Regions from separate parts of the Priestia sp. JSM ZJ58 genome, predicted to be linked through region 3. Evidence: riboswitches for the same ligand, from Rfam matches in the RefSeq annotation. Region 3 holds a riboswitch; each other region holds the start of a gene.
The links. A riboswitch is a leader RNA that binds a small molecule or an ion and turns the genes downstream of it on or off. The one in region 3 is predicted to bind S-adenosylmethionine.

Region 1: linked by a shared signal. The riboswitch ahead of ACH6EI_RS05585 (BMP family lipoprotein) and the one ahead of metK (methionine adenosyltransferase) in region 3 are both predicted to bind S-adenosylmethionine.
Region 2: linked by a shared signal. The riboswitch ahead of ACH6EI_RS21735 (methionine ABC transporter ATP-binding protein) and the one ahead of metK (methionine adenosyltransferase) in region 3 are both predicted to bind S-adenosylmethionine.

Annotation. Positions count from the first base shown of each region.
Region 1 is NZ_JBISEM010000001.1:1,085,630-1,093,575, forward strand. Features, by position in the region: gene ACH6EI_RS05565 (YjgB family protein) at 1-246, opposite strand, end outside; gene ACH6EI_RS05570 (putative polysaccharide biosynthesis protein) at 581-2,191, shown strand; gene ACH6EI_RS05575 (hypothetical protein) at 2,211-2,579, shown strand; gene ACH6EI_RS05580 (hypothetical protein) at 2,670-2,831, opposite strand; SAM riboswitch class I at 3,165-3,271, shown strand; gene ACH6EI_RS05585 (BMP family lipoprotein) at 3,347-4,357, shown strand; gene ACH6EI_RS05590 (ABC transporter ATP-binding protein) at 4,439-5,971, shown strand; gene ACH6EI_RS05595 (ABC transporter permease) at 5,946-7,013, shown strand; gene ACH6EI_RS05600 (ABC transporter permease) at 7,000-7,917, shown strand; gene ACH6EI_RS05605 (sulfite oxidase-like oxidoreductase) at 7,942-7,946, shown strand, end outside.
Region 2 is NZ_JBISEM010000002.1:65,196-73,141, reverse strand. Features, by position in the region: gene ACH6EI_RS21775 (3-hydroxyacyl-CoA dehydrogenase/enoyl-CoA hydratase family protein) at 1-39, shown strand, start outside; gene ACH6EI_RS21770 (acetyl-CoA C-acetyltransferase) at 52-1,230, shown strand; gene ACH6EI_RS21765 (acyl-CoA dehydrogenase family protein) at 1,254-3,038, shown strand; gene ACH6EI_RS21760 (arsenate reductase family protein) at 3,154-3,510, shown strand; gene gcvH (glycine cleavage system protein GcvH) at 3,646-4,029, shown strand; gene ACH6EI_RS21750 (YusG family protein) at 4,109-4,354, shown strand; gene ACH6EI_RS21745 (toprim domain-containing protein) at 4,536-4,886, shown strand; gene ACH6EI_RS21740 (thioredoxin family protein) at 4,901-5,200, shown strand; SAM riboswitch class I at 5,381-5,488, shown strand; gene ACH6EI_RS21735 (methionine ABC transporter ATP-binding protein) at 5,620-6,645, shown strand; gene ACH6EI_RS21730 (methionine ABC transporter permease) at 6,638-7,306, shown strand; gene ACH6EI_RS21725 (MetQ/NlpA family ABC transporter substrate-binding protein) at 7,324-7,946, shown strand, end outside.
Region 3 is NZ_JBISEM010000001.1:35,854-43,799, reverse strand. Features, by position in the region: gene ACH6EI_RS00235 (tetraprenyl-beta-curcumene synthase family protein) at 1-231, opposite strand, end outside; gene ACH6EI_RS00230 (alpha/beta fold hydrolase) at 263-1,039, opposite strand; gene ACH6EI_RS00225 (gamma carbonic anhydrase) at 1,147-1,674, shown strand; gene ACH6EI_RS00220 (phosphatase PAP2 family protein) at 1,866-2,390, shown strand; gene ACH6EI_RS00215 (glycosyltransferase family 4 protein) at 2,409-3,554, shown strand; gene metK (methionine adenosyltransferase) at 3,586-4,788, opposite strand; SAM riboswitch class I at 4,921-5,038, opposite strand; gene pckA (phosphoenolpyruvate carboxykinase (ATP)) at 5,413-7,002, shown strand; gene ACH6EI_RS00200 (DUF2584 domain-containing protein) at 7,037-7,279, opposite strand; gene ACH6EI_RS00195 (alpha/beta hydrolase family protein) at 7,334-7,946, opposite strand, start outside.

The DNA of each region.
Region 1 (7,946 bases), 1.0 Mb from region 3:
AACGTCTTGACGCAGGGTTTTGCCAATTTTAAAGTCTGCTGTTAATCGTGGTACTTCACCTTTTACTGCGGCGTTATAAATTTCGTTAATGTTCTTTACAGCTGTTTGACTTTGACTGCTTGTTTCTTGAGATGTAGCTGCATGTGCTGGTGTATCAAGCTGAGCGACAGGAGCAAATCCAAACGCAGCAATTCCTGTAATCGTCGCAGCAGCAGCCGCTTTTGATAGTCGTTGTTTCATTTTCATGATTTTTTCCTCCTATATATAACGATTTAGCAACCTCAGTCTACCTAAAAGAGAAGGTAGGCCAGAATAGTCAAGGAGTCTTAGTTGAGTTGGTAACTGATATATATATAATGTAACACGTCTTTTAGAATGTAAACGTCAGGTAAAGCAAAAAGCAAAAAACGATTCATTTATCATAGGTGAAAAGAGTGGTTTATATTCCTTTATTAGGTAAAAAAACGCAATATGAAGAAGGTTCTAATGCTTTATAAAAAACTGGATAATAATTGTAATTATGATACAATAAATCAAGTATTTGTTAAAAATATAATATTTATTGCTGGAGTTTTGATGTATGGAAAAAAATTTGATGAGAGGTACGCTTTTATTAACAGCGTCTTCTTTGTTAACAAAGATTTTAGGCTTTATTTATATTATTCCTTTCACAGCCTTAGTGGGAACGTCAGGTTATGCACTTTATAAGTATGCATACGGTCCATATACATTGATGCTAAGCTTTTCGACAATGGGTCTTCCGCTTGCTGTTTCTAAGTATGTATCGAAATATAACGGTCTTGGAAACTACCGTGCGGGACAAGATCTGTTAAAAGCAGGACTTCTATTAATGACGATAACGGGCATAATAGGTTTCTTAGTCCTCTATACGATGGCACCGTGGCTCGCTGAACTAGTTATTAACGGAAAAGATTCCTCAGGAAATAGTCAAAAAGACGTAGTGTACGTCATCCGAATGGTAAGCTTTGCTTTAATTATTATCCCGCCTATGAGTCTATTACGAGGCTACTTTCAAGGTAACCAGTCTATGGGACCGTCCGCGCTAAGTACAATTATTGAACAAATAGTGCGAGTGTTGTTCATTTTAGTAGGAGCATACGCTGTTATTCACCTTTTTCATAGCACAATGACAAAAGCTGTTGGAATCGGTACGTTTGGAGCGTTTATTGGAGGCGTAGGGGGAATTGGGATTCTTGGAGCGGTTTATTTGAAGCGCAAGCGGTTGATTATAAAAGAAGTGAACAGCGGAAAGAATAATAAATCCGTTCCGTTCTCTTTAATGTTCAAAGAGCTTGTGACGTACGCTGTTCCGTTTGTATTAGTTGGTTTAGCTATTCCTATCTATCAAAATATTGATACGTTTACGATTAACATGCTTTTTCAATCAATAGGATATGGACAAGCTAAGGCTGAAACGATTAACTCCGTCATTGGATTAGCGCAAATTTTGGTGATGGTGCCGGTATCGTTAGCGACTGCCTTCAGCATGTCGCTAATTCCGGGCATTACATCTTCTTTTGTGCAAAGAAATTTACGAGAAGTAAAAGGAAAGATTACAAAAACGCTGCAGCTGCTGTTGTTTTTTACTCTTCCTGCTGCGGTAGGGCTTTGTTTATTGGGTAAGCCGGTATATATGATGATTTTTGGAGCGAAAAACAGTCCTGAAATCGGTGGAGTTGTTTTACAATGGTATGCGCCTGCTGCGATTCTTTTTGCTCTTTTTACCGTAACAGCCGCAATTCTCCAAGGAATTAATCAACAAAAGAAGCTAATTTTAGGCTTGGGCTTAGGAATTGTTGTGAAGATAGTATTAAACGTACTGTTGGTTTCAAGCTTAAAAGAAATTGGACCGGTTGTCGCGACTTACGGAGGGTATGGTGTATCGGTTATATATAACTTCTATTTAATTGAAAAATCTATTTCTTACCGAGTTCAATCACTGGGACAAGCTGCGTTGACACCTGTTTTATTAGTAAGTGTGATGTCAGCCGCTGTGATTATCGGCAATTATACTTCTCACTATTTTTTAGAAAATAAGCTGTCTGCATCTTCACTTGCGATTAGCACATCTTGTATTTCAATTGCTTTAGGTGCTGCTGTGTATCTAGGGCTTGGCGTAAAAACAAGTTTAGGGCAATCTGTTGTATTAAATAGAAGAAAAAGAATGTAAATGTAAAGGAGAGAAAGGTGTGTCAAAACGATTTTTACTAACCGTAGCGGCTGGAGGATGTATCATAATTTTCGGCGCGCTGCTGCTATTAAATTGGGAAAGAGTGTTTGGAGACTACCGTCCCATTCAAACGGCAAAAGCTGTTTTCAAATTAGAAGTGGGAAGTCAAGGTGTAGCAGAGACTACGGATTCAGATGATGCTCTTTACTATATGGTGAAAAAAGGACATTTAGATGAATATATTCAACTGATGAATGAAAAAGGCTATGTGTTAAAAGAGAAAGATATTGATCATAACCGACTTGTTTTTAACGATGGGCAAGAGGATGAGCAAATTTACTACAAGCGCTTTGCAAGGAAGTATACGATGATTGATGGAGAAGGGTAAAGGCCTTCACTTAGAATTACTACATACTAAAATCATTAAAAGAAAACACCACCTTGCGAATAAAAGGTGGTGTTTTTTTGTTAGATTATCTCATCTTAGTTTTGCTCTTGCTACCCCTGTTACGACCATACTCGTAATAAAAATAACTACGATTCCAATGTTGGTCGGGGTATCAAAAAATATTTTTGAAACGGCTAAAGCGATAATAAGCCCAATGGCTATGCCAGATAATTCTTTCATTAATTTCAACATTAACACCTCTTAACAATATCGCTAAGGAAAAGTCTAACATTATTGGTAAAGTGGTTTCAATTAATAACACATTAACCGAAGAAGCATAATAGAATTTATTTGCTACCACTAAATCCTTTCGACAGTCAACAAATTCAGTATAAGCGCTTTGTGAAGAAGTATAGAATGATTCAAGAAATGAGGTAAAGGCTTTAACTTCTATTTTAGTAGACTAAAACCATATAATCCTATCTGTTTTTAAAGTTTTTTTGTATGAAAAAGAAAAATAATATTGACAATTATTAAAAAACTATTAATATTGACTATATTACATAAAACAAATAGCTATTGTTTTCCTTATCAAGAGAGGTGGAGGGACTGGCCCTGTGAAACCCGGCAACCGCTGTCTATGACAGAATGGTGCCAAATCCTTAAGAACAGTATGTTCTTGAAGATGAGGAAGAGACGTTTGGTTAACGAGCTCTTCCTTTATATAAAGGAAGAGCTTTTTTTATATTATAGGGGGAGTAAGTTAAATGAAGAGATTTCTTATTTTAGCAGTTGCGCTTGTACTACTCGTAACTGGCTGTCAGTCAAAAAGCACAAAAAGCAGTGGAAGTGAAGAGAAAGGAAAGAAGCGAATTGCTCTTGTTTTGCCTGAAAAGATTGGAGTTAACCCGTTTTTTCAGCAAATGGATGAGGGAGCAAAACGCGCTGGGAAGAAGTATAACATTGATGTAAAGACAATTGAATCTACAGATCAAGCAGCCATTGAAAGTAATTTGCGTGCTGCCGTAGCAGAAAATTATGACTTGATTATTACATCTTCTTTTGAATCCGAAGATGCGTTGAAAAAAGTAGCTCAAGAAAATCCGCAGCGTCAATTTGCGATTATTGATACAGTGGTTGATTTACCAAATGTAAGAAGCGTTGTATTCCGTGAACAAGAAGCTTCATATTTATTAGGAGCAGCCGCAGGATTGATTACGAAAACGAATAAAGTAGGAATGGTTGCAGCTGATGATATTCCATTATTAAAAAAATGGACGGTAAGCTTTAAAGAAGGATTACAATCAACAAATCCCAAAGCAGAGTTTCTAGTAAATTATGTGGGAAGTTTCTCTGATCCAGCTAAAGCAAAAGAACTTGCTATTTTACAAGCTTCAAAAGGTGCTGATTTTATCGCTGGAGCATCAGCTGTAGGCGACTTGGGTGTATTTGAAGCAGCAAAAGAAAAAGGTTTTTATACGGCAGGACAAGATATTGACCGTACGGAAGTAGATCCTGAGCATATCATTTTATCGCAGTTAAAAGGATCTGATGCGGCTGCTTATGAAACGGTAGAAGCACTCGCAAATGACAAATTTAAATCGGGCGTAGTGACATACGGCTTAAAAGAAAAAGGTGTTGGGTTAACGTATGTGACTCAAGACAGCAAGACACCTCTTAATGACTTTGTAGGACAAGATGTAATTGATCAATTAAAAGAAATTAAAGATTCGATTATTGATGGAAAAACAGTGGTAAAAGATCCGTTAGCAAAGTGAGTTGAGAAGAGAAGTCGAGTAAGGCTGGCTTCTCTTTCTTATTTTTGAAAAAAACCTAAAGGGAAAGGAGCAATGAATGGAATGAGTGAGCTGTTGCAGTTAACGAATTTGACGAAGAAATACGGTTCATTTTTAGCAAACGATAACGTGTCTTTTACGCTGAAAAAAGGGGAGGTTCACGCGCTGGTCGGAGAAAACGGTGCTGGTAAAACAACGTTGATGAGGATGCTTTACGGAATGGAAAAGCCGAGTTCAGGAAGTGTTCAGCTGCACGGGAAACCTGTTTCGTTTTCATCTCCTGCGGATGCGATTAAAAACGGAATAGGCATGGTGCATCAGCATTTTATGGTTTTTCCTCATTTTTCAGTGGCTGAAAATATTGTCTTGGGGCATGAGCCAAAGAAAGGTCTCTTTTTCAACAGAAAGCAGGCGAAAGCAGATGTACAGCAATTAACCCAAACTTATCAAATTTCAGTGGATGTTCATAAAAAAGTAAAGCATTGCTCAATTGGGGAACAGCAAAAGATTGAAATTTTAAAAGTGCTGTATCAAGGAGCAGAAATTATTATTTTAGACGAGCCTACCGCAGTTCTTACTCCTTATGAAGTAAAGGAACTATTAAAAACAATCCGGTTTTTGGCTTCTCAAGGAAAAAGCATCATTATTATTACACATAAGCTGCAAGAAGTGATGGAAGTAGCGGACCGAATTACAGTTCTTCGAAATGGTAAAGTAGCCGGCGTCACAAGTAAAGAAGATACCAATGCTCACCATTTAGCGAGACTAATGGTAGGGAGAGAATTAAAAGAGCGTCCTGCAAGAGTGCCATCACAAAGCACTTCTCATTTAAGCGTACAAAATCTCTTTTTAAAAGGAAAAGGACAAAAAAACGTGTTGCAAAATGTGTCTCTTCACGTTTCTGCAGGCGAAATTGTCGGTATTGCAGGGGTTTCAGGAAATGGGCAGTCAGAGCTGCTTCAAGCAATTGCTGGATTAGTAGAAACAGACACCGGAAGTATCAAACTTGGAGATGAAGATCTTACAGGGCGATCTGTGCGTGAAAGAAGAGAGGCAGGAATTGCTCATATTCCAGAAGACCGCTATATGTGGGGAGCCTCTAAAGACGATACGATCGAGGAAAATGCGCTGATGGGCTATCAGTATAAAGCTTCTTACTCGAAGATGGGCTGGCTGAAAAGAAAGATATTCAAGTCGAGCGTGGAGGAATGGATAAATGAATTTTCGATTAAAGCCACTTCATCTAAGCAAAAAGCAGGAGAACTGTCTGGGGGAAATCTGCAAAAATTAATTGTTGCAAGAGAGCTTGGCCAAAACACCTCTTTTCTACTTGCTGCCGAACCAACGCGAGGAGTGGATATTGGGGCAATGGAACGTATTCATGATGCCTTGATTCAAAAAAGGAATAATGGCTCTGCTATTTTACTTGTATCGTCTGAGCTGTCGGAGATTATCTCACTATCAGATCGAATTTTAGTGATGTACGAAGGCAGTATTGTCGGAGAGCTTACAAGAGAAGAAGCGACGGAAGAGAAACTAAGCATATTAATGGCAGGAGGAACGGTAGAAGGTGATACAGTTGCAGAAACTTCTTAAATCATTAATCCAACCGATTATTGCGGTCATTTTTGGCTTAGCGATAGGAGGCATTATTATCTTCTTAACAGGTGGTTCGGTTTTCCAAACATATACAGAGCTCTGGAATGGAGCGTTTGGTAATTTTTATTTCTTCACCACTACACTGGCTCGCGCTACGCCTATTCTGTTAATTGCGTTAGGTGTGGGATTTGCTTTTAGAGCAGGTGTGTTTAATTTAGGGGGAGAAGGACAAATGGTCGTTGGAGCGATTAGTGCAGCGATTGTTGCTTATTACCTGCCGGCTCCAGGGATAGTCAAGCTGATAGCAGCCATTGCCGCTGCTGTTGTGGCAGGAGGTTTGCTTTCCGTTTTAGCAGGATGGATGGAAGCCGCGTTTAAAATTCAGCTTGTCATTTCGACCCTTTTATTAAATTATATCGCTGTTTTATTTGCAAGTTATTTAGCAGGTCACCCTTTTCAAGATAAAACAGGCTCAGCTGCTCTCGCTCAGACGCCTATGATTGAGCAATCAGCATGGCTTGGAAAAGTGTTTCAAGGAATGCCTCTTCATGTCGGATTTATCATTGCTCTAGTGGGTGCGCTGCTGCTATGGACGGTGCTTCGCTACTCTGTGTTTGGCTATGAAGTAAACGCATCCGGGAAAAATCCGTTGTTCGGAGCGTATGGAGGCATTCATCAGGTAAAAGTCATGCTGTTTAGCATGTTTATTAGCGGAAGCTTGGCTGGATTAGCAGGAGGATTTGAAGTGCTTGGTTCACAGTACCGATTTGTAGACGGTGCGCTCACCGTTCCTGGATATGCATGGACTGGAGTGATGGCTGCTCTGTTAGCAAATTCAAATCCAATCGGCATTGTTTTTACGTCTCTTTTACTTGCCGCTTTGCAAACAGGAGCGATGGGGCTAGAGCGTAATATAGAAATTCCGTTAGAAATTGCGAGTATTATGCAAGCTGTTCTTATTCTATTTATCTCAGCGAAATTTACAAAGCAGTGGTGGAAAGCCAAAAAGAAAGGAGCTGATATTCGTGGAGCTGCTTGATTGGTCACTGTTAAATGCAACGCTGCGAATGGTTGCACCGATTTTATTAGCGGCGCTGGGCGGAATGCTTTGTGCGCGCGTAGGCATATTTAATGTAGGGTTAGAAGGTCTGATATTGATTGGGGCTTTTAGTGGAATTGCCGGTAACTATTATACTCACAATGTCTTTTTTGCGATCGTGATTGCTGCTGGAGCAAGCTTACTTTTTGCTTTGCTTTTTGGAATGATGGTCGTGGTGTTTAAAGCGAATGAAATTGTCGTTGGGGTGTCTATTAATTTTTTAGCACTGGGCTTAACGACATTTTTACTCCGGACTATTTTTCATACAAAAGGTGCCTATTACGATAAAAACATGCACGGGATAGGTACATGGGATATTCCTTTAATTAAAGACATACCTATAATCGGCGACATTGTTTCCGGGCAGTCACCGCTTGTCTATTTTGCTTTTTTAGCAGCTATTGCTTTTTATATCTTCTTTTATCGAACGATTTTTGGTTTTCGTCTTCTAGCAGTAGGCTACAATAAAGTAGCAGCAAGTACGCTTGGGTTGAAAGCAATAAGATATCAGCTGTTTGCGATTGCAGCATGCGGAATCCTGTGCGGGATCGCGGGAGCACAGCTTTCGTTAGGGCAAGTCACGATGTTCTCAGAAGGTATGACTTCAGGGCGTGGATTTATCGCACTTGTTGCGATGATGCTCGGTCAGTCTCATCCGCTCGGTATTTTAGCGTCAAGTATCCTTTTCGGCTTAATGGATGCCGTGAGCACACGACTGCAAGGTTTTTCAATACCGACTGAGTTTACGATGATGGTCCCTTACGTACTTACATTAGCCGCGATGTTTTTCTTACGAGATAAAGGTGTCGAAACGAATCAAACAAGTCAGCAAAGTGCACGCTGATAAAAAAATAAAGAGGTGGTACCTATGAA
Region 2 (7,946 bases), on a different contig from region 3:
CAGCACATGTTAGTTAAAGGAAAGCCACTGCGCAATTAAGGGGGAGAAAAAATGAGAGAAGCAGTTATTGTAGCAGGTGCTAGGACACCGGTCGGAAAAGCAAAAAAAGGTTCATTGGCAAGTGTTAGACCTGATGATTTGGGAGCTATTGCGGTTAAAGAAACTCTTCGCCGAGCAGGCGGATACGAAGGACCGATTGATGATTTAATTATTGGTTGTGCGATGCCTGAGGCAGAACAAGGTTTGAATATGGCTCGAAATATTGGCGCTCTTGCAGGTTTGCCTTATACGGTGCCAGCAATAACGATTAATCGTTATTGTTCATCAGGTTTGCAAAGTATTGCCTACGGTGCAGAACGAATTATGCTAGGGCAAGCCAAAGCAGTGTTAGCTGGAGGAGCAGAATCAATGAGTTTTGTTCCGATGTTTGGAAACGTAGCGCGTCCGAATGTTCAGCTGGTTGAAAATGCGCCGGAGTATTATATGGGCATGGGACATACAGCAGAACAAGTGGCGATGAAATACGGCATTTCACGTGAAGACCAGGATGCATTTGCCGTACGCAGCCATCAAAAAGCAGCAAAAGCACTTCAAGAAGGGAAGTTTAACGACGAAATTGTTCCCGTGGAAGTGACGCTTCGGAAAATCGATGAAAACAATAAGCTACGTGAACAAAAGCTGATGTTCTCTCAAGATGAAGGAGTTCGTCCTGGCACAACTGCGGACGTATTAGGGAAACTTCGTCCAGCCTTTTCGATTAAAGGATCCGTCACAGCTGGAAACTCTTCGCAGACAAGTGACGGAGCTGCATCCGTTTTTCTAATGGATAAAGAACAAGCTGAAGCAGAAGGCTTAAAGCCTTTGCTTAAGTTTCGCTCATTTGCAGTTGGAGGAGTTCCGCCTGAAGTAATGGGGATTGGCCCGGTAGCTGCCATCCCTAAAGCTCTTAAACTAGCAGGGCTGGAGCTTTCTGATATCGGATTGTTTGAATTAAATGAAGCATTTGCTTCTCAAGCACTTGGCGTTATTCGTGAATTAAATATTAATGAAGATAAAGTAAATGTAAACGGAGGCGCTATTGCCTTAGGTCATCCATTAGGCTGTACTGGAGCTAAGCTGACTCTTAGCTTAATGCACGAAATGCAGCGTCGAAATGAGCAGTTTGGAATTGTCACCATGTGTATTGGTGGAGGAATGGGAGCTGCTGGTGTATTTGAATTGTTAGCATAATCATTTCAAAGGGGGATATGAACATGTCAAATAAAACAAAACAAATGATTAAAGGTGGAAGTTTTTTAATTGAAGAAGGCGATGCAAGCCGCGTCTACACGCCGGAGGATTATACATCTGAACAAAAAATGATTGCCAAGACGACAGATGAATTTGTAGAAAATGAAGTCCTTCCGCAAGTGGAATATTTAGAAAAGCATGAATTTGACCGTTCTGTAAAGCTATTAAAACAAGCTGGTGAATTAGGCTTGCTTGGTGCAGATGTACCGGAAGAATACGGTGGGCTTGGTTTAGATAAGATTACTTCGGCTTTAATTGCTGAAAAAATGTCTCGAGCAGGCGGATTTTCCATCACTCATGGTGCTCATGTAGGAATTGGGTCATTGCCAATCGTCTTATTTGGAACAGAAGAGCAAAAACAAGCATATTTACCTGCTTTAGCGGTAGGGGAAAAAATAGCGGCTTATGCGCTGACTGAACCGGGTTCTGGTTCGGATGCTCTCGGTGCTCGAACAACAGCTCGCCTTAACGCAGAAGGTACACACTATGTGTTAAATGGAGAAAAGCAGTGGATTACGAATGCTGGATTTGCTGATGTATTCGTGGTGTACGCAAAAATTGACGGCGATAAATTTTCTGCTTTTATCGTTGAACGCGAATTTCCAGGCGTTTCGGTTGGCCCGGAAGAGAAGAAAATGGGAATCAAAAGCTCATCAACCAGAACGTTGATTCTTGAAGATGCGCTTGTTCCAAAAGAAAACGTGCTAGGTGAAATTGGAAAAGGCCATGTGATTGCCTTTAACATTTTAAATATTGGGCGCTATAAGCTTGGAGTTGGAGCAGTTGGAGCAGGGAAACGTGCGTTAGAAATTACGTCTCAATACGTTAACCAGCGTCAGCAGTTTAAAACCCCAATTGCTAAATTCTCATTAACACAAGAAAAGTTAGCCACAATGGCTTCTAAATTGTATGCAACTGAAAGCTCTGTATATCGTACGGTAGGACTTTTTGAAGACCATATGGGCCAGCTTTCAGAAGAACAGCAAAAAGACGGAAAACAAATTGCTGCTTCCATTGCTGAATATGCTATCGAATGTTCATTAAATAAAGTGTTTGCCACGGAAGCTCTTGACTACATTGTAGATGAAGGCGTGCAGCTTCATGGAGGCTACGGTTTTATGAGCGAGTATGAAATTGAGCGTCTGTATCGCGATTCTCGCATTAATCGTATTTTTGAGGGAACAAATGAGATTAACCGTCTTTTAGTACCAGGCACATATTTACGCAAAGCGTTAAAAGGAGAGCTTCCACTGCTTCAAAAAGCACAAACGCTTCAAGAAGAATTGATGATGCTTATGCCGCAGGAAGTAGGAAATGAGCCGTTAGATCAAGAAAAAATGCTTGTGCAAAACGGGAAGAAAATTGCGCTCTTGCTTTTGGGATTAGCTGCACAAAAGTATGGCAAAGAATTAGAAAAAGAACAAGAAATTCTCGTTAATATTTCTGATATGATTAGTAACGTATATGCAATGGAATCTACTGTTTTACGTACTGAAAAAGCCATTTCCAAAACAGGAGTAGATCAAAACAGCTTAAAATTAAAATACACGCAAGTATTCTGCCAAGAAGCATTTAATCGAATCGAAGCAGATGCAAAAGAAACGTTAATTGGCGTTGAACAAGGTGATACGCTTAGAGTCATGCTTTCGTCTCTTCGCAAATTAACTCGCTATACACCAATCAATGTAATTAGCGTAAAGCGCGAGGTTGCAAAAACGCTTCTAGAAGTAGAGAAGTTCACAGTTTAAGGAAAAAGGAGCTCGTTTTGCGAGCTCCTTTTTGTTTAAGAAGCCTCTATCTAGGTAAATGATAAAGGATGTGTTAAAATACGAAAAAAGCTTAAAATAAAGGGTGGTTGACGAAATGTCATTATTTTTTTATTCATATCCAAAGTGCGGTACGTGCCGAAAAGCAAAGAAGTGGCTCGATGATAACGGAGTAGCATATGAAGAAATTCATATTGTAGAAAATCCGCCAACAAAAGAGCAGCTGCAAGCTTACTATCAGAACAGCGGCCTAGAATTAAAAAAATTCTTTAATACAAGCGGTAAAAAATATCGCGAGTTAGGTCTTAAAGATAAAGTAAGCAGTGCGAGTGAAGACGAACTTCTGTCTATTCTTGCTTCAGATGGCATGTTAATTAAGCGTCCGCTGCTAGCAGATGGACAAAAAGTAACGCTTGGTTTCAAAGAAGAGCAGTTTGAGGACGTGTGGAAGTAAGTTTTCAAATAGAAAATTTTTACCTTTTACGTTACACTGTTAATAGGAAGTTATTTTAGGTTGTAGAAAGTGTTCTCCACGTTGAAGGCGCTTTTTATATAAACAAATTACGATACATATTTTGGAGGGATTAAGATGAGTACACCAAAAGATTTGCGTTATTCTGAAGAGCATGAATGGGTAAAAACAGAAGGAGACGTTGTCCGCGTAGGTATTACACATTTCGCTCAAGCTGAGCTTGGAGACATCGTATTCGTTGAATTGCCAGAAGTAGGAGCAACAGTAGAAGCTGACGAGCCGTTTGGTAGCGTTGAATCAGTAAAAACAGTTTCTGAGCTTTACGCACCAATTAGCGGTGAAGTTGTAGCAGTAAACGACAACTTAGGCGATAGTCCTGAACTTGTTAATGAATCTCCATACGAAGAAGCATGGATGATTACAATCAAACCATCTGATGCTTCTCAAGTAGACAAGCTGATGACAGCAGAGCAATACGAAGAAATGACAAACGAAGGATAATACTCCTCCATAAATTGTCTTTATGAAAAGTTTTTGACTGGACACTCTATTAGTAAACAAGCTAAAGGAGTGTCTTTTTATGTTTGAAAAACAAAAAATGGACGTTACAGATCGCGTTACAGCTAAATTTCATGACGGCGGTATGAAATTATATGTTGATAAGCAGCCAATTGGTGAAGTTAGTTATGGGACAAGCGGCAATGAATACCGCTTTGAAGAAGGATATTCGCAAGAAAATAATAAGTTCTATCAATATGCGGACGTACAAAAACAAGGTGAAACGCAAAAATATACAGACTGCGACGAAGAAGCAGGATGGTGCTAAACAGTGGCAACTGCCGCTGTTTTTCTTGTTTTATGGAAATAATATGGCCTAAACTGCCTTTTAAAAGAGTTCTTTCTTGCAAATTTCTTTTAAAAAACAGGTGAACTGTGATACATTAACGAATATTGTATAGCATAAAGAAATGATGTTACTATACAACTGACGATTATGGGTGATGAAAATGGGGCTAATTGAAATTGAAAAAGTAATTATTGTCGAAGGAAAGTCAGATAAAAAGCGTATTCAAGATATCATTCGAGAACCAATTGAAATTATTTGTACAAACGGTACGATTAGTTTATCAAAGCTGGATGAAATTATTGACTGTACGTTTAACAAAGAGGTATACATACTCGTTGACTCTGATGATTCAGGGAATAAGCTGAGAAAACAATTTAAACGAGAGCTTCCGGAAGCAGAGCATCTATATATTGATAAAATGTACCGAGAAGTTGCTGCCGCCCCTAGACATCACATAGCAACAGTATTGCTGAGTGCCAATATCGATGTTAATGCAGAATTTTTAACATAAAAGGAATGAGCAACATGCAAGAATGGAGCGAAAAACAGCTGGATGATCAGTTAAAAGAAGGAGAAAGAGCCTTTATCTTTTTCCATACGCCTTTTTGCGGGACATGTCAGCTGGCAAAAAAAATGTTAACCGTGGCAGAAGCGATGCTGCCGGATGTAACCATCGGAATGAGCAATTTAAATTATATGCCTTCAAAAGCAGAATTATTTTCTATTGAAAGCGTACCTTGTTTGATTGAAGTGGAAAATGGTGAAATGGTAAAAAAACTCTACGCGTTTCATTCCATCGAGCACGTACTCGAGGAGCTTCGATAATCAAACGTTTGTTTAAAATGAAGAAGTGGAAAGAGAGCGAACCGTTGGGGCTGTTGAAATCTTGGGATATTATCCCAAGAACAAAATCTGTTGACAGCCTATCTGACACATGCTAAAATCACACTCATGAATGTTCATAAATGAATGAATATTTCCCAAAAACAAAATAATTGTTGCGAACTCTTATCAAGAGAGGTGGAGGGACTGAGCCCTGTGAAACCCGGCAACCGTCAGACTAACTGAAATGGTGCCAATTCCTGCAAAGCTATGCGCTTTGAAAGATGAGAGAAAGGATTAAATATCGAGCCTTTCTGTCATGCGCAGAGAGGCTTTTTTAATAGGGAAAATTGTTTTACGGCTTTTTCATCCTATAGGGCAACCTAACATAATTAAGTTTTTATTAAAGAAGGTGAAGAAATATGATTACATTAACAGACGTTACAAAAATTTATCAGGCCAAAAGCGGTCAAGTAACAGCTGTTGATAATGTGAATCTAACCGTTAACCAAGGTGAAATTTACGGAATTATTGGTTATAGCGGAGCGGGGAAAAGTTCTTTGATTCGCTTGCTAAACGGATTAGAAACACCAACGACAGGAACGGTCGAAGTAGCAGGTAATGATATTGGAAAAATTAAAGGCGGAAAACTCAGAAAAGCTAGACAAGAAATTAGTATGGTATTTCAGCACTTTAATATCTTGTGGTCGCGTACGGTACGAGAAAATATTGCCTTTCCGTTAGAAATAGCAGGGATTTCAAAAGAAAAAAGAATGAAACGAGTAGACGAACTTATTAAGCTAGTCGGGCTTGAAGGGCGTGAAGATGCTTATCCATCACAGCTTAGCGGGGGACAAAAGCAGCGTGTTGGGATTGCTCGAGCCCTAGCGAACAATCCAAAAGTATTGCTTTGTGATGAAGCAACATCAGCGCTTGATCCTCAAACGACAGATTCTATTTTAGATCTGTTAGTAGATATTAATGAGAAGCTAGGGTTAACCATTGTATTGATTACTCATGAAATGCACGTCATTCGTAAAATTTGTCATCGAGTAGCCGTTATGGAAAATGGGGCAGTAGTAGAAGAAGGACAAGTGCTAGAAGTATTCAGAAAACCTAAGCAGCCGATTACAAAACGATTCGTTCAACAGATTTCTGAACCAGAGGAAACGTTTGAAACGATTGAACAAGTAAAAGAGCTGTATCCAAGCGGGCAAATTATTCAGCTGACGTTTGTTGGCGGAAAAGCAGAGCAACCGCTCATTACAACGATTTTAAAACAGTTTGATGTAACGATTAATATTTTGCAAGGAAAGATTTCTCATACACAAACAGGTTCATACGGGACGTTGTTCGTTCATTTAGACGGAGAATTAACAGAAGTTGAAAAAGTCATTGCATACATTCATGAGCAGCAGGTAGAAGTGGAGGTAATGACAAATGCTTGAGAAACTATTTCCAAACGTTATTTTAGATGATTTTATTCAAGCGACAAATGAAACACTATATATGACGGCTATTTCAGTTGTAGCCACATTTGTTCTAGGTATTTTATTGGGCTTGCTTTTATTTTTAACGTCCAAAGGACAGCTTTGGCAAAACAAACCTTTATATGCCATTGTGTCGGCGGTTGTAAATATCTTTCGTTCCATTCCATTCATTATTTTAATTGTTTTACTGATTCCATTTACCAAAGCATTGGTAGGAAGTATTTTAGGCGCTAATGCAGCGTTACCGGCTTTAATTGTTGGAGCAGCACCATTTTATGCGCGTCTTGTAGAAATTGGTCTGCGTGAAATTGATAAAGGTGTTATTGAAGCTGCTAAATCAATGGGAGCCACAACAAGCACTATTATCTTTAAAGTGCTGTTACCTGAATCGCTGCCAGCTTTGATTTCCGGTTTGACAGTAACAACCATTGCGTTAGTCGGCTATACGGCAATGGCGGGTGTGATTGGAGCTGGAGGTCTTGGAAACCTTGCATATTTAGAAGGATTCCAGCGCAGTCATAATGACGTAACGCTAGCCGCTACGATCTTAATTTTGATTATTGTATTTATTATCCAACTTATTGGAGATGCGATTACTGCAAAAATTGATAAAAGATAAAGGGAGGATTATTTATTATGAAAAAATGGCTTTCAGCTTTAGCATTAACATCTGCGCTAGTAGTAGGATTAGCGGCGTGTGGATCTAACAATGGATCAAAAGATGAAAAGAAAATTGTCGTGGGTGCATCTAATACGCCTCATGCTGAAATTTTAGAACAAGCAAAACCTATTTTGGAAAAACAAGGAATTGATTTAGAGATTAAAAAATTCCAAGATTACATCTTACCGAACACAGCTCTTGCAAACAATGAAATTGATGCCAACTACTTCCAGCACGTTCCTTATATGAATTCAGTGCTAAAAGATCATAAAGGTGAAAAAGGGTATGATTTCGTAAGTGCCGGTGCCATTCACATTGAACCAATTGGTATCTACTCTAAAAAATACAAAAGCTTAAAAGATCTTCCGAAAAACGGCACAGTTATTATGCGTGATGCAGTAGCAGAGCAAGGACGTATTTTATCGATTTTTGAAAAAGCTGGCGTGATCAAATTAAAACCAGGCGTAAAGAAAACAGACGCACAAATTAAAGATATTGTGGAAAACCCTAAGAATTTAAAATTTAAAGCCGATGTTGAAGGCGGATTGTTACCTCAAATGTACAAAAACAATGAAGGCGACGCTGTTGTTATCAATGC
Region 3 (7,946 bases):
GATAAATTTTACGCATTCAATCATGTTTTCTTTCGCTAAAATCGATAGGATACCGCCTCCTTCACAATGAAAAGTTTTTGTATCGATACTTGCCAATGCTTGAGTGCGTAATTCTTTATTAGGAATCTCTTTTGCCCGTTCCCGCCAATGGTTAAGCTCATGATGAACGACGGGAAACACTTCTCGATAAATTTTTCTCATTAATGAAATAGGACGAGACGGAATCTTCATTTATTTTCACCTCAATTTCTGACAGCACTCATTAAATGTGAAGATCAACAAAGCTTTTCGCGTATGTAAAAACGTATTCTCTTTCAGGCTCATTAAAGATTTCGTGATACAGCTGAGACCATTCTTTGTAGATTTTTTCACTTAGCTCTATTTCATCAAACCACTGTCTAACAATCAGCTTTTCAATAATTTTATCTTCTCCTGCCTGCATCACAAGAAGCGGAACATCCGGCAAACGATCGATATCTTTAAAAGCTAAGTTAACAGCTTGAATCAATTCTCGGTACCATCTTACAGAAACTTTTGTAACGTACAGTGAGTCGTTTTCATCTTCATCTCGAACTTCTTGATTTCTTGTTGCTTTTTCAACAGTAAGACCCAAATCAAAAAGTTTGTTCGGCATGACTTTATTTAATCCTTTAGATAACATATCTAAGTAAGCTGGTACTTGCTCTTTTAATCCTAGACAAGGTGAGGAAAGAATCGCACCCCATATAGGAAGATTTTTTGTCTGCAGCGTACGAATAACCGCCAGTCCTCCCATACTATGTCCTAACAGGAAAATAGGCAAATCATATTTTTGCGCTTCACGTACCCATTCTTCCACTTCATATACATATTCATCAAAGGATAGGATATGTCCTCTTCTTCTCGTTGTTAAGCCTTGGCCAGGAAGGTCTCCCATGATTACGTGCATTCCAACCGAACGCCACATCTCAATCAGCCAGCGATAGCGCCCGTGATGCTCCGCTGCTCCATGGACCATGACAATAACGCCTTTTGGATTTACTGCTTCCCATTTATGCATTTGAGTTACTCCTTCTTCCTTTTTTTGTTTACCTGCTTTAAAAACCTTTGTACACTTACATTAGAAGATTTACTACTTTTTTTCAACTAATAAAGGGAGATGATTTGATGATTTATCCGTATAAAGAAAAAATGCCTAATATTGCACCCAGCTGCTTCCTCGCAGACTATGTCACGATTACTGGAGATGTCACCATTGGTGAAGAAAGCAGCATTTGGTTTAACACCGTTATTAGAGGAGATGTTTCACCTACTATTATAGGTAAACGAGTAAATATACAAGATCAATCAACACTCCATCAAAGCCCAAATGCTCCTTTGCTTATTGAGGATGATGTGACAGTAGGACATCAAGTTATTTTACACAGCTCCATCATCCGCAAACGCGCGCTCATTGGCATGGGCTCTATTATTTTAGACGGTGCGGAAATTGGTGAAGGTGCTTTTATCGGTGCAGGAAGTTTAGTGCCTCCCGGTAAAAAAATACCACCTAATACTCTCGCACTCGGTCGACCTGCTAAAGTAATCCGCACTCTGACTGAGGAGGATTTAAAAGATATGCAGCGCATTCGTACAGAATATGTAGAAAAAGGGCAGTATTATAAGTCTATTAAGAAATCTGATTCTTCATTATAAAGGAAACGTTCCCTCAGAAAGTCATACTGAGGGAATTTTTTTAGTATCTCCACAAACTCTCTAATCATGTTCTATTCTCTCCACAATTGTAAAGAAATTTCCATATTAATTTACATCGTTTTAGTACTGCCTCCACAATTAAAGATTAAACTGAATAATAAAGACGTATTTATTAAAAAGGGAGCGACTCTATGAAAGCCAAGTTAATTCAGTATGTATACGATGCCGAATGCCGATTATTCAAAAGTGTAAATCAACATTTTGATCGAAAGCACTTAAATAGATTTTTACGTTTACTAACTCATGCCGGCGGAGCCACGTTTACCATTGTGATAGCGTGCTTGCTGCTATTTCTGCATCCTTCATCCGTCGCTTACGCCTGTGCGTTTTCTCTAGCCGTTAGCCATATTCCTGTTGCCATTGCTAAGAAGCTATATCCGAGACAACGGCCTTATATTCAACTAAAGCATACAAAAGTATTAGAAAATCCATTAAAAGATCATTCATTTCCATCGGGGCATACAACGGCTATTTTTTCGTTAGTTACCCCTCTGATGATTACTTACCCAGCCTTCGCTGCCGTTCTTTTGCCGCTTGCAGTAACGGTAGGCATTTCAAGAATTTATCTCGGTCTGCACTATCCGACGGATGTCATGGTAGGCCTGATACTCGGCATCTTTTCAGGTGCTGTTTCACTGAACATATTTTTAGTCTAATTGATAGGAGGAGTACTCATGAGAATTGCTTTATTTACAGATACATTTGCTCCGGAAGTTAACGGAGCTGCTAAAACACTTTATCAATTTACTCAGTATGTCAAATCAAAGCAAATTCCCATCCAGGTATTTGCTCCTGAATTTGCTCATAATCGGTCGTTTTCAACATACGTTCACCGCTCGCCTAGCATGCCGTTTTTCCTTTATCCAAACAGCCGCTTTTCATTGCCAAACGTTCTAAAAATTAAAAAGCAGCTGCAGGAATTCAACCCTTCTCTTATTCATTTGGCCACTCCTTTTACAATGGGGCTTTGCGGCTCCTATTACGGGAAAAGATTAGGTATTCCTCTTGTCGGCTCTTATCATACCAATTTTGATGATTATTTATCTCACTATGAACTTGAAAAAATGCGTGTACCACTGCAAAAATATATGAAATGGTTTTATAAACCTGTACAAAAATTATTCGCTCCCTCCGAAGTGACCAAACAGCAGCTAGAAAAACAAGGGTTTCACAACGTAGCTATTTGGTCGCGAGGGGTAAATCACAAATTGTTCCATCCCCACTATGACCGCTTTGATATTCGTATTAAATATAATATAAAAAAACCCTACATCTTAACGTATGTAGGAAGGTTAGCTAAAGAAAAGAACGCTGATTTTTTACTAAAAATTGCCCGATCTTTACCTGATCATATCCGCCACCAAGTTCACTGGCTTATTGTGGGAGATGGTCCTTTAAAAGAACAAATGCAACAGCAAGCATCTGAGCATATGACATTTACAGGCTTTCTTGAAGGTAAGCAACTTGCTCATATCTATTCTTCATCTGATTTGTTTGTTTTCCCTTCAGAAACAGAAACGTTCGGAAATGTCGTACTGGAGTCTCTTGCTTCTGGAACTCCCGTGGTGGCAGCAAATGCAGGAGGAGTTAAACAGATGGTTCAGCACGGGCGAAACGGCTACCTTTGCAAACCTCACTCCTTAGAAGAATTCAGTTCGGCTATTACAGGTTTACTTGATGATTTGCACCAGCGGCTTCACTTTAGCCATGCAGCGAGACACTATGCTCTTACTCAATCATGGGACGCCATTTTTCAGCATTTGCTTTCAGAATATGAAGATGTCGTAGAAAAATCTGCTGAAGGTATTCAATGGGCATAAAAAAATCTCCGTTTTCACGGAGATTTTTTTATTATTTAGCTAAAGCTTGAGTTTTTAATGCTTCAGCTTTGTCTGTGAACTCCCAAGGAAGCTCCACATCTGTACGACCAAAGTGACCGTAAGCTGCTGTTTGCTTATAAATTGGGCGACGTAAATCAAGCATTTTAATGATGCCTGCTGGACGTAGGTCAAAGTTTTTGCGTACTACATCTACTAGTACTTCTTCAGAAACTTTTCCTGTACCGAATGTATCAATTGAAATAGATACTGGCTGTGCAACACCAATTGCATATGCTAGTTGTACTTCACATTTATCAGCAAGATCAGCTGCTACAATGTTTTTCGCAACATAACGAGCTGCATAAGCTGCTGAACGGTCTACTTTTGTTGCGTCCTTACCAGAGAATGCACCGCCGCCGTGACGAGCATATCCGCCGTAAGTATCAACGATAATTTTACGACCAGTTAAACCAGCATCTCCTTGAGGGCCGCCGATTACGAAACGTCCTGTTGGGTTAATGAAATACTTTGTATTTTCATCAATTAACTCATTTGGAACAACTGGATTAATTACATATTCTTTTAAGTTACGTTGAATTTGCTCTAACGTTACTTCTGGGTGATGCTGAGTTGAAATAACAATTGTATCGATGCGAACAGGTTTGTTGTTTTCATCATATTCAACTGTTACTTGTGTTTTACCATCCGGGCGAAGGTAAGGAAGAATTTCTTCTTTACGTACTTCTGTTAGACGGCGAGCAAGTTTATGAGCTAATGAAATTGGAAGAGGCATTAATTCTTTTGTTTCGTTACATGCATAACCAAACATTAACCCTTGGTCTCCAGCTCCGATTGCTTCGATTTCTTCATCGGACATTTGACCTTCACGTGCTTCTAACGCTTGGTCTACACCAGCAGCGATATCAGCTGACTGCTCGTCGATAGATGTTAATACTGCACAAGTTTCAGCATCAAATCCGTATTTTGCACGAGTATAGCCAATTCCTTTAATTGTTTCACGAACTGTTTTAGGAATATCCACGTAAGTAGAAGTTGTAATTTCACCGCTTACTAAAACTAAACCAGTTGTTACGCTTGTTTCACAAGCAACACGAGCATTTGGATCCTTTGCTAGGATAGCATCAAGAATTGAGTCAGAAATTTGGTCACAAATTTTATCGGGATGTCCCTCTGTAACAGATTCTGACGTGAACAGACGACGTTGTGTTGACATCAGTTTTCCTCCTTATAAATACGATACATTGTGATACGGTACTCATTCCCTTATTTTCATTACACGTTAAAAAATATAAAAAAACCTTTCCTTGTATCGAGGAAAGGTATCAAATTCTACATAAGCCTTTCACTCTTATCGATCAAGGTTGTGCCCTTGCATCAGGTTAGCACCTTATCGTCTACACAAAAAAATGACGATGGTTGCTGGGTTTCACAGGGCCTGTCCCTCCACCAGCTCGGGATAAGAGAGTATCCGTTCAAGGACATATAATACATGAAAAAGCGCTTCACTGTCAACAACATTCAAATGGAAATCATCTCTTTATGTTTGAATCTGTTTTAATGTAACATACTCAAATTTAAAAATAGTATACCTTATTAAGAATGATCACGAAGTTTGGTTAACAAGACAGACCAAAAAAAGGCTTTCACTTGAAATAGCTTCACTTTTTTCGCTTCTAGCACATATACATGTGTCTAAAATAGGTATAACGTACATTTTTTTATAATACACAAACATTTTTAGTTAAATAGTATAGAATAATTAAATAAATGTGTTATACTAATTATAAATTTCAAACATTAATGAATAAATAATAGCTAAAAAAGGAAGGTAGTGCACATGAGTACTGTTGATATGTCTATCGAATTAAATGGTTTGCTTCAATTAAAAACAACAAAACACCAATTATCTGTTCCACAACTTGTTGAAAAAATTCTAGCTCGACGCGAAGGAACGCTGACTTCTACAGGTGCTGTGTCAGTCGAAACCGGAAAATATACAGGCCGCTCTCCTTTGGATAAATTTATTGTAAGCGATGCTGTATCTTCAAAAACGGTTGAATGGGGACCCGTCAATCAGCCAATTTCTGCTCAGCGATTCGATGCGCTATACAAAAAAGTCTTAACCCACTTAAAGAAGCAGGATGAACTTTTTGTTTTTAATGGATATGCTGGAGCTGATAAAAAGTATCAGTTACCAATTCAAGTAGTTAATGAATTTGCATGGCACAACCTATTCGCTCAGCAGTTATTCATTCGCCCTTCAGCTGAACAAAAAACAAATGATGATGTGAAGCCGTTTACAATTGTAGCAGCTCCAACGTTCAAAGCTGACCCTGAAACAGACGGGACGAATTCGGAAACCTTCATTATTCTTTCATTAGAGCGACGCATTGTGCTAATTGGAGGAACTGAATACGCTGGTGAAATGAAAAAATCCATTTTTTCAGTGATGAACTTCTTGCTTCCTCAAAACAATATTCTATCCATGCACTGTTCTGCTAACGTAGGAGAAGAAGGTGACGTTGCATTATTCTTTGGTTTATCTGGAACGGGTAAAACAACGCTTTCTGCTGATGCAAACCGTCGTTTAATCGGAGATGACGAGCACGGTTGGTCAAGCTCTGGTGTATTTAATATTGAAGGAGGCTGCTACGCGAAGTGCATTCAGCTTTCCGAAGAAAAAGAACCGCAAATTTTTAATGCAATTCGCTTCGGCGCAGTACTGGAAAATGTAGTGTTGAATCAAAATACGAAAGTAGCAGATTACAATGATAATAGTTTAACAGAGAATACTCGTGCCGCTTATTCAATTGACTCTATTGATAATACGGTATTGCCAAGCGTTGCTGGGCACCCTACAGCTATTGTCTTTTTAACTGCTGATGCCTTCGGCGTCTTACCTCCAATCAGCAAGCTTACAAAAGAACAAGCGATGTACCATTTTCTGAGCGGATACACTAGTAAGTTAGCTGGAACAGAGCGCGGCGTAACATCGCCACAGGCTACTTTCTCTACATGCTTTGGTGAGCCTTTCTTACCTCTTGCTCCAACAACTTATGCAGAAATGCTAGGAAAGAAAATCGATGAACATAACGTAAATGTCTACCTTGTAAACACTGGATGGACCGGCGGTGAATACGGCGTGGGTGAACGAATGAAGTTAAGTTACACTCGAGCTATGGTTCAAGCAGCTCTTGAAGGAGAACTAGCTAATACCGAAACAGTAACAGATGCTATTTTTGGTTTATCGATTCCAACTCATGTTCCGGGAGTTCCTGATGAAGTGCTTCAGCCTTCTAAAGCATGGAACGATGCAACAGCTTATAACCAAAAAGCAACTGAACTTGCCGCTAAATTCAAAGCGAACTTCAAGCGTTTTAATGATGTAGCATCGGACATTTCAACATTAGGCGGACCTAGAGTCTAATAAAAAACCGATCGTCTTATAGACGATCGGTTTTTTAGTTAGTCGAATGTAATTTTGTCAGTTCATATGTGACAATGGTTTTTTCCTGCTCCATTTCTACCTTACGCACAACAGCAGTTCCAATACATTCTCCATTTTTCGTTTTGTGAATGTTTAATGGAATATCCAACGGATACAAACGATATCCTTTTTTCTCAACTTGAAAAATGTTATCTGTTACACGCTTTTCGTTGCCTTTTGTCACAATCATTGTATTTAATTCTAGCGGCATCCCCATTTTCTCTCACTCCTCACTGTTATTCTACTTGTTTTTTCTATCGTAGCATATCTTTTATTGCGCTTTCATCCACTTCGTTAACTTCTTTACCGTTTCTCGGTTTTCTTTTGGTGGAAAAGCATGTGGAAAGTTTTCAAAATACCAGCTGGTAACTTTTTTATTGGACTTCTTTAGTTTAGATTCGAGCTGATAGGAATGATCAATTGAGACGTTTTTATCTTCTAAACCATGAATAAGCAAGACCGGCGGCTCGACGAGATGAGCACGATGCAAAGGTGTCCTCCATTCGTATCTTTCAGGATATTTAGAAGGAGTTCCTCCAATCACCCGCTTCATCATTCTTCTTAAATCTTCTCTTTCTTCATATGTCAGCACCATATCCGTGACGCCTCCCCATAGCACAAGAGAACGGCTGTCTTTTTTTTCAATGGCTGTGAGTAAAGCCATCACTCCCCCTCGTGAAAACCCAAAAATATGAATGCGGTCATGGTGGACGTTAGGGAGCTGTTTCAGTAAATCGTAAGCAGCAAAAGCATCGTAACGATCATCTCCTGCAAAATCTTCGTTTCCTTCGCCTCCTTGATTTCCCCTATAGAACGGAGCCATCACAATAAAACCTTGTGAAGCAAATTGAATGAGTCGAGCAGGGCGAACCGTTCCTACGTTC